4 regions of the Paenibacillus sp. V4I5 genome follow, and region 1 is predicted to be linked to each of the others. Evidence: riboswitches for the same ligand, from Rfam matches in the RefSeq annotation. Region 1 holds a riboswitch; each other region holds the start of a gene.
What was found. A riboswitch is a leader RNA that binds a small molecule or an ion and turns the genes downstream of it on or off. The one in region 1 is predicted to bind cyclic di-GMP.

Region 1 (3,262 bases):
GATAAAACCATTGAATTCGGTGTTTTGTATGCTTTCATTACGTATATCCGACAGTTTTTTCAACCGATTAATAACATTACTCAGCAGTGGAATACCCTTCAATCTACGACGGTGTCTGTCAATCGAATTTGGAATATCTTCTCCATTCAACCGGAAGTAAGGGATAAGGAAGGCGTGTCGCCGCCCTCGTTGCCCGACGTGAAAGGGGACATTCATTTCAACCATGTGCATTTTGGTTATTTGAAGGATACAACTGTTATTGAGGATCTAGAGCTTCATATTGAACCCGGCGAATTGATTGGTATTGTGGGGACGACGGGTGCTGGTAAGAGCTCGCTGATTAGTCTGCTTTGCCGCTTTTATGATGTGCAGGAGGGAAGTATCCGCATTGATGGCACGGATCTTCGTGATATCCCGCAGGCCGTACTCCATCGTATGGTTGGACTTGTGCAGCAGGAACCGTACTTATACGCAGGCAGTATTCTGGACAATGTCCGGATGTTCGATGAAACCATAACGCGTGAGGAAGTTATAGAGGCATGCCGGATGGTTGGGGCAGACATTCTCATTTCACGAATGAAGGATGGTTATGAGACACGCATATCCGAGAGAGGAAGCGGGCTTTCCGCAGGAGAGAGACAGCTGATCTCGTTCGCGCGAATTATCGTATTCCAGCCGAAAGTACTAATTCTAGATGAAGCTACAGCGAATTTGGATTCACAAACGGAGCAGTTGATTCAATCCGCGCTGCAGGTCGTTGCTGAGGGAAGAACGACACTTGTTATCGCGCATCGCATCTCGACCATTATGCATGCTAACCGCATCATTGTAATGAGTCAGGGGAAAATTGTTGAAGAAGGGAACCATGCTCAATTACTTGCGCTTCGTGGCTATTACGAGCAATTATATCTGCATTCACAGGGGAATATGGATGCTGCGCAAACGATTTCATAGCAGACATGCACCGCAACTGAGGTGTGAAAATAAGCTTTGTCCGACTCCTTGTTAGGAAATCGTGACGAAGCTTTTCTTCATTTTATATGCGTGATAAAAGTCCTAGAAAGACTCTAAAAGTTTCTATCGTTGTATTGCATAAATGGATTGGTATATCTGTCTTGAGAGAGAGTTTTGATCCTATTTTACCTTTGGTTAGGGAAAATGTTAAAAAAGCAATATAGTTACAATATACTATCTTTACAAACAATACTGGAAAATTGTGTTGTTTTATTTATATTACTATACTATACTAATGTATAAAATTGTAAAGTTTTGTTGTCGATTATTGTCGAAGATGGGAATTTTCACCTACAACTTTATAATGGCAAACCTATTGAAAAATAGGGACGCAAAGCTAGAGGGACTACTGGCGGAGCAATCCACGAAAGCCGCAAGCTCAATCACCGAGCTCGTTTCCAGTACCCAAAATGACAGCATTCTTGTCATGGAGAGCATTGTTCAAGGAAATCAAGCCGTTGAACAAGGTCAAAGCTGGATTAACGATACGTATGAAAGTTTTAAAGTTATTTTTAATGGAATTTCTGTTTTCTCCAATCGGACAGACCACTTGATCCATACATTAGAGAGAGCGGAAAGATCCTTTGAGACTATTTCTAACGCCATGCAGAAAATCTCTGGAATTACTGAGGAACAATCTGCAGGCTACGAGGAAGTGGCGGCGGCGGCTCAAGAGCAAAGTGCTTCCATTCAGGAAATAACCTCAGCGATTCGCCAACTATCTGATATGGCTGTTGTACTGCAAAGTTCTGTTCAAAAGTTTAAGAATACAGATTGAATATAACGGCTTTCTTCATTCGATACTTGCCAGCCTAGTGCTGGCTTTTTTGTTATTTTAAAGTCTTGTCATCCATAGGCTAATGATCTGGTACTAGGAATAGATAGTACTTCTCAAACTGAACATCTCTAGTACAATAAGAAGTAAGCGAGAGGAGGAATATCATCATGAAATCTAAATTTGTTACGATTCAACTAGGCTATGTATTGGGAGCTAGTGCTCTACTAACCGCCATTGTATATTTTTTTGCTACGAATTGGGAGAAATTAAACCGCTGGGAGAAATTCATTCCTATCTTTGTGCTCATTATGGGCTTTTACGGCTTATCAGTATGGCTTTCTCGCCAAAATGGCAGGCAGTTTCTAAGTAAACTTAGCCTGTTTGCGAGCTGTATATCCTTCGGTGTAGGTGTTGGGCTCATTGGGCAAACCTACAATTCTCATGCTGACAGTTACAGCTTGTTCGCCGTATGGTTCATTCCGGCATTTTTACTTGCCCTATTAACTAGATGGCAGCCCTACTATGCACTGGCCTATATTTTGGGCCATCTCGCTTATGGGATTTATTTCTTTGGACGTTGGGGAGGGAGTTCAGATGCGGAAATCATCCAAATTGCCATCTGGCTCGGAATCTCCATTGCGAATGGCATCTTGTATGTTCTGACCGAGCAGGGGCTTTTGCAATCGTCTTTTCTCAAATGGATCTCTTTTCAAGTTGGGATGGCTGTTTTAGTCGTGGCTTCCAATTCACAAGAGTACGAAAAGTACGGTGTCTTTATGAACTTACCTCTCGTCCTAGTACTTGCGATAGCGATTTACTATACACACAAGACGAGGAACAAAGCTTATCTATTGTTTGCGGGTTTGTGGGTATCGATCTCGGTGACCGTCAAATATATCGAGCTTATTATCCAGCATTATAACGAGTTGTTTTTCATTGCCAGCTTGTTGTTTATTATCTTGTTCATCTTTGCGAATGTAAATTTCATGAACTTTATTCGTTCTTGGAATCCTGCATCCAAGCATTTGGATCCGGAAAATCACTCAGATCTAGAAGCTTCGGATCAAGCAAAGCCGGATGGCGATTTTACCAAATGGGTCGTCCGTGTTCTCACTGTATCAGTCATCATTATTGGTTCGATTCTGGGAAGCTTGACGATCATTGGGATCGTTACAGTTGTACTAGGATTTGATGAACCGGAGAATGTATTGATAGGTTTTGGTTTTGTCACTGTCATTGCGATGATCATAGCGAAAAAACTAAATGCATTAGTGCGATACACGATTCTCATTAGTGGACTGCTGCTTGGCGCGGGAGCGGCTGTTTTTACGGAAAATGTTCCTATTCTCTTGGTTTTCCTTGCTCTTACGGTTGCAGCTTTTATCTACATTACTGGTTTGGTACATCGCATATTCTTCTTTCTTGCTGCCGTCATAATTGCTGCGTTCGTACTAATCAATTGGATCGATA
Region 2 (3,262 bases), 3.4 Mb from region 1:
TTACAGTAACTTTCAGCAAGATTGATGCTGAGTTAGAAAAGTCTTTTGGCATCCTGCTTCAACAATCCTCAGCAGAGCAAGTATTGAAACCAATTGACTTTACAATACAAGCTGCGTCTGGGGATAAACAAATCGAAATAACCTCAGTAAATTCTTATATTCAGCATTCTCTATTGGTTCCTGGGATGACGAACATTACTGCTAGCAAGAATTTGGTTGGTGTGGTCTTTGATCCCATTACGAATTCTTACTACCCAGTTCCAACGTTTTTCACGGTTAGTGAAGATGGAACACTGCAAGCAAATATGATGCGTAAGGGTAATTCTATTTATTCCTTAGTGAAGAATGTAAAAACCTTTGAAGATGTACCTTCGTCTCATTTTGCCAAGGAGGCAATTGAAACCCTGGCATCTAAATTCATTATTTCTGGTTATGATAACGGTTCTTTCGGATATGACAGACCAGTTACACGTGCTGAATTTGCTGCCTTACTTATAAGAGGGCTGGGCATTCAGCCTAAGAGTGGATTGCCTGCAAAATTTAATGATGTACAGACAAACGCATGGTATGCTGCACCTGTGTATGCTGCTGTTGAGGTTGGTTTAGTAAGTGGATATGAGGATGGTACCTTTAAACCAGACCAACCGATTACCCGTCAGGAAATGATGAAAATGGTTCACAGCATGCTGCAAGCAGGTGGATACACAAAACAATTAACGGAAACAGAAAAGAATGCGGCTATTAACAAATTTGGAGATCAATTGAGCATTCAACCATGGGCAAGAGAGGCTGTTGCCGTTGGTATACAGGAAGGCATTGTTAATGGTGTTACCGATTCGACCTTCTCCCCTGCAACGCTAGCGGACCGAGGACAAAGTGCTAAGATACTGTACCAAGCTTTAAAGGTTTTAAATTTTATTAATTAAATGTAGCAGGTGAATGTGGCGACCGTACCCTAGATGGGAACGGTCGTTCCTTATTTGTAGGACGGGATATCAGCACGATGGTAGGTATTAATGGAGAAGGGCGTAACGCCAAGAACATTGTCCTACTTAAACTTTTTTGTGTAAAATCACACACATTGTGTACTGAGCACCTCTTTTTTGTAGAAATATGTTGAATTTCATTATTTTATGGAATACCATGGAAATAGTTAGTTCTTTACGACTAGCAATAATGAGCGAAACACACCTAATATCAAGCAATAATGAACAAAGGCAAATCCATCGAAAGGTGGAGACGCAAAGCCACGGGTCTAAGCCATGAGTCACACTTCATGGGACGATAGCCGGGTTACTCTTTAGAGGCTTGTTTTTTTATTGCCAAAAAAGAAAGGAGGGTCCCAAAATGGCAACCTATCTTATGCTGATTAAAGTGTTCGACGATGCCGAAAAGGTCATTTACAAATTTGGTCCAACAGAAGAAAGTTTGGGTGAAATTGAATTTAATCTAGTTCATGAAGAATTTCGGCAGCTAGAGAGAGTTCCAGGTACTACCAAAGACCATATGTTCATGAAGGCTGCTTCAGCTATTGCAAGATGTTATGCAGAGGGAGACGGTTTTCCGGACAAAACTTTTTTTGCTTCATAAAGAATTGTCTTAATTCTAACATCGCTTCCGGTTCGACTAGAGATTGTTTTTGATATTATGGATCTTGATGATTGTGAACCGCGGGATATTAAAAGCACGGTTATCGTTTCTTATAACCAACTAAATAAGATTCAGAGTATTCCTGTTCCGGAAGGGCTGTAAAAGAAGAGGTGGAACAAAAATGATATTTATAAGAGATGCGAATATCAAAGCCATTTCTATAGGCTTATTCATCTATATAGTCTGCCTTTTCGCATTTCCCCTTCTATTGGCCTTATTATTTGTAGGGATTAATGACATGAATGATTTTGAAACGCAAACATTTAAGGAAATTGATCTCATTACGGAAGAGGCGGTATGGTACTTATCTGCACTTACTGCAGGTTACGCTGCTTCATTAATGTTTTGTGATGGTTCTTTGTTAGATGATGTGCAAAAAAGCTAAGCTTGGCCACTCGGCTAGACTTAGCTTTTATTGCGTTGTCCGACCATAATCGCTTGGATGCCTTTATTATTCCCCCCATAACGCTTCACAAATGCCGGCTCAATCCACCTCTTCTCCGAATGCTCACGCCCCTGAATCACGATACGGTCCATATAAACGTCCACAACGATGCTCTGGCTAGCCGCGCTGCCTTCAGGCTCATTATTTGCATTCCATATTTCCTGTACTGAGGCGCTGGATACGGCTAGGAACTCCAACTGTTTTATCTGCTTAGTCGTCTCCAAATTCCAGTGGGTATGTCCACTGAAGAACACAATATTCGGATATGCATTCACAATCGCCCTGAGCTCTTGATGCTGTACAACTCCGAGCTCTTGATCCGAGCCGTCCACGGTATGAACGAGTGGTTGATGCAAGAAAACGAAAATAGGCTTGTCCGGCGCTGCAGCCGCAGCTGCCTTCAATTTTTCCTGAAACCAAGTAAGTTGTTCAGTGGATAGATAGGCATCCTCTTTCACGTTAGGATCCACATCGCGATAAAATTCACCACCAAGAAATAGAAAGTGATAGTCCTCCATGACGAGCTCATGGTAGGGCTTTTCATAGTTAAACATCTGATGGAACAGGTCAATTGCTTTTTGGCTTGTCCATTTCGGATTCAGCTTGCTGGTATCCTGATCGCCATTCTCCGTTTGCCACATCCCATAATACTCATGATTACCCATCGTTGCATGAACGGGAGGTAAGGTGTGTTCGCTCATAATGCTGACTAGACTCCGATTATCTGCTTCGTTGCCATTGCTGAGGTCACCATTGAGCACCATAAGTCTGCTGTCAGGTCGGATGAGATGATGATCGGCTAAAGCCGCACGGAAGCGCTTTTGTGAATCTTCGTCTTCTGCACCCACATGTACGTCACTCAGCACGGAAAAAGAAAAGAGTGGTTCATTACTTGCTGTGGATGTTTTTTTAGGAATAGTACGAAAAAGTTTTACCATAGGCAGTGGCTCTTTACTAAGAATATCCGCCATAAATGATTTCGAAACAGGCGCTATCGCCGTTGCTTCCCAAGCAAAGGTAGGGAGTAGTAGAAGGAATAAAGCGGATAACAGGATGCGTATAGTTAACGTTTGTAATTGTTGTTTCATATAAGTAAAACCTTCCTTTTCCCAGGATAAAAGCGCGGGTTACCAAGTTTGTTAAGTATTTAACCAATATGTCTGTCGT
Region 3 (3,262 bases), 3.4 Mb from region 1:
GCGCCGTTGTCATCATATAGCTTTCCTTCGGTTGCGGGATCGTAGATATAGACGGCTTTCAGATTAGCGTCCCACAGTACCTTGCGTCCTGTTGCTTCGCCAACAAAGCGCAGCGGAACGAACGTATAGCCTTGGTTTAGAAAAGGAGCGGTTGGCAATGAGGTAGTAATGCCATTAACGTCTGCTTCTTCCTGTCCCAGTATGAGAGAGAGTGACTTACCCTGACTCGTTCCTTTAACGCTCTGTTTCGAATCATTCCATTCAATTTCCAATCCTAGCTTTTCGAAAATAGGTCTAAATTCAACCGTCGTTGATCCGTCCTTCAGCATAGGGGACTGATGGAAGGTTACTTCTTCTCCGTCCAAGAAAACTCGAATCGGTTTATCCGTATTCAATTGTTCGATTCGCTTCTGCATCCAATAATCACGAACAAACTCATTCGGGACATCGAAGTATAGCACAGCATACACGCCTGATTCCATAATGTCTGTATATAACCGTGTGTTATTCTCCTCGAACAAAGCGCCCATATATGTCCATACACCGGAATCAAGTCGATAAATACCAAGTTTGTTCTGCTCTCCTGCTGGAACTCTTTGCTTCATGTAGGTCATCGAGAGTTTCAGGACGTCATTACGTGAATCAAAAGATACTGTCCATGGGTAGCTGACCATTTTTTGGCTAGGCTTAAGTGCTTTGGTAAGCGCTAAATCTTTATCATCACTGAAGCTAATAGTGACAGCCTCATAAAAATCAGAGTCTGGGACTTTTGGTGAGTAAACGGTTACGCTATTGTCCTGCGTGGACAGTTTTTTAATATAACCTAATTTTCCGATACTTTCTCTGACACCAGCAGGGACACTATCGAAATAAGGAACAGCCGAAACGAGCGTGTCTGCTATCTGACCTTCACCTGTCTTTTGGAGCTGACGAAATTTGATGGTTTCGTCCTTCATTCTCAGCACAAGCTGGTCGTTGTAGATGCCAATGAGGAACTCTTTGTCTCCAACAATGCCCGTTTGTCTTGAAGCAATATCTGCAGCGATAATATGGTAAGCTCCATTTTCGAACACGGGCCATGCTGCTATGCCAGTCCCAATGGAAGTTTGGGGGGGAATTCCAAATTCATTGAAGGTGCTTAGCACTTGTGGAAGGGTGTCGATTTCTTCAACGTTTAGCATACGTGTTTGAAAACCTGGCTTGGGATAGAGCGAATGAGTCCAGATAACGTTCTTGCCGTCAAACGCAAATTCGTTACCACCCCTGACGTAACCATCTGTTGGCTTGTACAATGTTCTGGATAATCCATCCTTTGCGTCGTAGCGTTCTATGCTGCCTGTATTGCTAATATAAACGACAATACCATCATCGATTAAAGCGCTTTTGCCTTTTCCGATCTCTTTGGTTACTTTAGTTTCCAGGTTATAAACCCCGAGCATCCCTTCAATTGGCTTATAGAAAACAATATATTTCCCATCAGTGCCAATCTGATCATAAGGATACGGAGGAATTTCAGTCTCGGTTACTTCACCGGTTAGAAGATTTATAAGCACGACATGCTTTTGAGCCTCCAAATAGACGGCATATCCTCCTCCTGCCGATAAATATTGCTTATACGTCTTAGTGTCAGTGAGTTGATTCAACTCTCCTGACTCCAAGTTGCGGCTGAACACCTGCCACCAACCTGGATTATCTTGCCCTAGGTAAACCATCTGATTGCCTGTGATCTTCGCAGCAGACACAGGCAACGTGTACTCCATTGGCTTGTCTGTTGAGGTGAATAACTCTGCAAATGCGCTTTTTGGCAGTAAACCAAAAGACCCTGCACCGATGGCAATCATCAAGATAAGCACCCATAATTTCTTTCCTATAAACCTCATACGCACTCGCTCCTTCTCAATCTCCATGTTAGATAACACAAAAAACCAAGCTCAATAGAGCAACCCGGCTATCATCCCATGAGTTGTGACTCATGGCTTAGACCCGTGGCTTTGCGTCTCCACCTTTCGATGGATTTGCCTTTGTTCATTATAGCTTGGTTATTAGGTATTTTTACTCATTCGTACTAGTTATTTAGAACTGACTGTTTTCCATATTAATCCACGTTATTTCAAAATTCAACACTTTTCTACAAAAAAGAGGAAATCCATACACAAAGTGTGTGCTTTCACACAAAAAAGGCCAACCGGATGATCCAGTTGACCCTTAGCCCTAGTAAATTGTCTATCGATTTAAACATTCTCTTTGTCTAGTAAATAGACTTTCACATTCTTCTTCACGCCGAATTCCTGAGCTTCGCTCAAATCATTCATGAATACATCAATTCTGGAACCGCGAATAGCAGAACCAATATCCTCCGCTTTACGAATACCGATGCCGTCAATGAACACCGTAGATCCTAAAGGAATAACAGCCGGATCCACGGCTATTGTGCGTCCTTCTTTGGCTTTAAGACCACTAAATGTGATGCCGTACATGGGATGGGAAGCCTTTTTACCTGTTGATTCAAAGCCTGCTGTATATGCGGTAAGGGTTGTGTTCAGCACTTTTTTGATAATTTTCTTTTGACCATTAGGTAAACCAACCTCATCTTCACCCATCGGAATCGTTAGACTTTGACCAATCGTTAGCTGGTTCGGATTCGGAATATCGTTAGAGTTGATAAGATCATCTACTGATATGCCAAAATCCCGAGCAATTTTATACAGCGTATCCCCTCGGTCCACTTGATACTGCGTCCTAGGCTGAACAAGTTCAGCTTGAGAGGCTTCTTCCACAGGACCTGCATTTCTTGCCATACTATACGTAGGAGGTAATTCCCCCCCATCTTCACTTTCAGGGTACGAATAGGCGGGTTTCACCTGCCACAAACAAAGCAGCAACGGAAGCGTCAAAGTAACATAAAGAATTTTACGAAACATAGTATTTCCTCCTCATAAAAAATAATAGAGTTATAGCTACTAGATTCGACCAATTCTATGATTTATATACGTCTCGTATTAAACTTCCTCATTTTGATAGGCAGTGAATAACTATAAACTCACCCTCATGAGAGAAACATATAGTACGCTATTTACAATGATGATATTGGTGTTCAGTTAACGGCAGCAGGCGTGCAAATAAACATTCACAGTTTGCAAAAGGAAACGGAAGAAGCGGCATTGATGGCAAAAAGATGATAAACAAGGCGGACAGAGTGCCAAAAAATAAGCAAGATAAAATGGGTAAAGAAATAAGAAAAGCTTGAATCGCATACAAAATG
Region 4 (3,262 bases), 3.7 Mb from region 1:
ACGGGATCTCCCCCTTCAGCGTCCATCCCCGTGAAAAGCCTGACCAATTCGGCTTTACTAACCAATTGGATATCCCGACCGGTTATGGGGAATCGGGGCGTATTATGCGCAAGTTCTCTAAGCTGTGCTACGCTCATCTTGCTCCAATTCGGCGCACTCACTTCCGGCGTCGTGATAACCTTATTGCGTTCCTCCTTCGGTGAATCTTTCGGCTGGTTTTTTGCCCAAGCCTCCTGAATCATCGCGTGTACAGAAGGATCCGGTCGCGGTATAACATGTGTGGATAACAGCTTGCCCACTCTCTTCGCTTCTGCAGCACCTGCATCCACGGCAGCTTTGACCGCTGCAACATCGCCTAGAATATAGATCGTTACGATGCCGGCATCCACTTTTTCATAAGTCGTTACCTTCACATCTGCCGTTTTGGCTGCAGCGTCTGCGGCTGCAATCAAGGCAGGCAGACCGTAAGTTTCGATCATGCCCAAAGACATCAATCTTCCATCCATTTGTAAACACCCGCTTCTTTTTACCCTATTTTCTTAGGCTCTCGAGCAATGCTTCGAACAGCCTCTGCGAACGCTTCTGCTGCTGCCGTACAAGCAGATTGACTGCCTGTTAGTAATCCTCCCGCAAAGTTCGTCTCCGTCGGAGGGCCATAAAACTTGCACATACGCACATCGGCCGCCTTCAGTGCGGCATCGAGTGCGTACACGGCTTCGAGTGGCGGAGCAATCAAATAAGCAAGAGGCTCTCCTTCTTGAATGTCTGCTAAGTTGGACAGATAAGAACCAGTTCTGGAGACAACATGAGCATAGTAAGCATGCGTTCCCTCGTCGTTGAGGGCGTAAAAACAAGCTCCAGTCTCCATCACTTGGATAGCCGCATCTAACCCGCTTCTCACTTCGGCAGGCGATGCACCGCCTATGATCCCAATAAATTCTCCTGAAAGCGGTCCAGAAGCATGACCTGATCCCGCATAAAATGAACGAGCATACACCACTTCGACTACTGCATGCTTCGTTGCTTCATCGATAGCGGTGTAGCCCACGTCATCAATGCTGGACGTTAACAGACCGAGGCTGCGAATGCCCGGCTTCAATTCCAACTGAAGTGCCAAGCCGGCATCCACATTAGGGATGATCCTAATAGCGAGCGGAATGGCTCGAATTGGTTGTTGTTTCACTCCTTTCACCTCTTCACCCCGAATGAATGAAAACAAAAAGGTGCCCAGGTGCAGAGAACGACGTATCGTTCTTGGACCTAAGGCACCTTTGCCTGCTATTTATGCTTTTGATTATGGATATGCGGGTTGTACAACAATTATACCTATTTTGCTTATGTAATCGTTATTCCTGATCCATCCATTTTAATAGAAATCTATAGGCGACCTGATTCGGTATAGTTCTAAATCTCTAATCAATTCCGGGCAGAGCTAGTTCATTTATACCGCAACACCGCTAGAATAATAATCCTTCTGTCGGATATTGCCAGAACCCGACATGTCGTATGATAAGGTTATATATCGATTTTTGAAAGAATCTTTCGCGAACATGAACAAGGCAAATCCGGTGAAAGCCGGGGACGCAAAGCTACAGGGGCTAACGTGCACATCCGTGCACTATGCCAGCCAGTTACCAAAGCTGCGGGAGTTTTATGCCCCTTTTTGGTGAAAGGGGCTTTTTTATTTGCCCATAATAGGATGAAAAGTGGGGGTTGGTTGCATGAGAAAAACGATGAAGGGACTTCTTGTTTCGATCATTGTACCTGTTTATAACGAAAGCGCCAACATCATGGAATTTTACTTTAGAGTCACGCGCATTATGAATCAGACCGGTTATGATTATGAAATGGTTTTTATTAATGACGGAAGCAAGGATGATACGCTGGACAAGCTTCATGGATTTCGTGAGAAGGATCGCCGTATCAAAATTATTGATCTATCCCGCAACTTCGGGAAGGAAATCGCTTTAACGGCAGGCCTCGACAATTGCCGTGGCGATGCTGTGATTCCCATTGATGCGGATTTGCAGGACCCTCCAGAGGTTATTCCAGAACTATTGGCCAAGTGGGAAGAAGGTTATGAAGTGGTCTATGCCACCCGCTCCAAGCGGGATGGCGAAACTTCAATGAAGAAGCTCACAGCGCATCTGTTTTACAGGTTCATCCGAAGGCTGACACCCATCTCTATTCCCCAGGATACGGGTGATTTTCGGTTAATGTCCAGAAAGGTCGTCAACGCCTTGAAAGAACTTCGTGAGCAGCACCGTTTCATGAAGGGCCTCTTCAGTTGGGTAGGCTTCAATCAGACAAGCATCTCTTATCGCAGAGAGCCCCGATTTGCCGGTAAGACCAAGTTCAACTATTGGAAGTTGTGGAATTTTGCCGTTGAAGGCATCACATCCTTCACTTTCCTACCTTTGCAAGCGGCGACTTATTTGGGCTTTGCCATCTCCTTGTTCGCTATTCTTTTTGCCTGCTATTTATTCATAACTACCCTACTCCACGGCAACGCAGTGCCCGGATATCCCTCCTTAATGGTGGCGGTCCTCTTTCTTGGAGGGGTTCAGCTTACGACACTGGGAATCATCGGAGAGTATCTGGGGCGAATCTACAACGAATCGAAACGGCGTCCTTTGTATTTCACTCAAAGCATAATAGGCTTGGATGATAATAAAGAACTGCCTCGGCTGGAGGGAGTTAAATAAATGGAACAAACAATTTACTGGAAAATGGATCGTATGGAGCAAGAGCACTGGTGGTTTGTCAGCCGGCGCAGCATTATCGAGACCGTTTTACAATCGCAATTACGGTCCATCGGACCTCACTCCAAAATCCTGGATGCAGGCTGTGGAACCGGCGGAAACTTGGCTATGTTGTCTCGATTAGGCTGCGAGGTCATTGGCCTCGAAATGGAACATGATGCAGCTGAAATTGCAAGATCCAAAAGCGGGAAATCCGTCTATATCGGCAGCTTGCCGGATCAGGTTCCATTAGCTGATGAATCCTTCGATCTGATTGTTCTCTTGGATGTGCTCGAGCATATTGAAGATGATATAGGGGCGCTTAACGCATTGACTGGAAAATTAAAACCGGGGGGGAGTCTGCTCATCACAGTCCCTGCCTTCTCTTTCTTATGGAGCAATCACGATGAGTCTCATCATCATAAGAGAAGATATCGATTACACGAACTGGTTGGGAAAATGCAGCATTGCAACCTTCAACCGAAGCATGCAAGCTATTTCAATACCTGGCTCTTTCCGGT

Region 2: another riboswitch for cyclic di-GMP. It lies ahead of QFZ78_RS25625 (hypothetical protein); the one in region 1 lies ahead of QFZ78_RS10250 (hypothetical protein).
Region 3: another riboswitch for cyclic di-GMP. It lies ahead of QFZ78_RS25615 (stalk domain-containing protein); the one in region 1 lies ahead of QFZ78_RS10250 (hypothetical protein).
Region 4: another riboswitch for cyclic di-GMP. It lies ahead of QFZ78_RS26870 (glycosyltransferase family 2 protein); the one in region 1 lies ahead of QFZ78_RS10250 (hypothetical protein).

The regions. Positions count from the first base shown of each region.
Region 1 covers NZ_JAUSZB010000002.1:1,769,852-1,773,113, reverse strand. Annotated here, with positions in the region: gene QFZ78_RS10255 (ABC transporter ATP-binding protein) at 1-954, shown strand, start outside; cyclic di-GMP riboswitch class I at 1,311-1,405, shown strand; gene QFZ78_RS10250 (hypothetical protein) at 1,442-1,792, shown strand; gene QFZ78_RS10245 (GDYXXLXY domain-containing protein) at 1,960-3,262, shown strand, end outside.
Region 2 covers NZ_JAUSZB010000002.1:5,174,732-5,177,993, forward strand. Annotated here, with positions in the region: gene QFZ78_RS25620 (S-layer homology domain-containing protein) at 1-926, shown strand, start outside; cyclic di-GMP riboswitch class I at 1,207-1,301, shown strand; gene QFZ78_RS25625 (hypothetical protein) at 1,348-1,590, shown strand; gene QFZ78_RS25630 (hypothetical protein) at 1,772-2,035, shown strand; gene QFZ78_RS25635 (metallophosphoesterase family protein) at 2,056-3,183, opposite strand.
Region 3 covers NZ_JAUSZB010000002.1:5,167,344-5,170,605, reverse strand. Annotated here, with positions in the region: gene QFZ78_RS25615 (stalk domain-containing protein) at 1-1,880, opposite strand, end outside; cyclic di-GMP riboswitch class I at 1,936-2,030, opposite strand; gene QFZ78_RS25610 (3D domain-containing protein) at 2,232-2,921, opposite strand.
Region 4 covers NZ_JAUSZB010000002.1:5,471,743-5,475,004, reverse strand. Annotated here, with positions in the region: gene QFZ78_RS26880 (BMC domain-containing protein) at 1-506, opposite strand, end outside; gene eutL (ethanolamine utilization microcompartment protein EutL) at 527-1,183, opposite strand; cyclic di-GMP riboswitch class I at 1,549-1,639, shown strand; gene QFZ78_RS26870 (glycosyltransferase family 2 protein) at 1,722-2,705, shown strand; gene QFZ78_RS26865 (class I SAM-dependent methyltransferase) at 2,706-3,262, shown strand, end outside.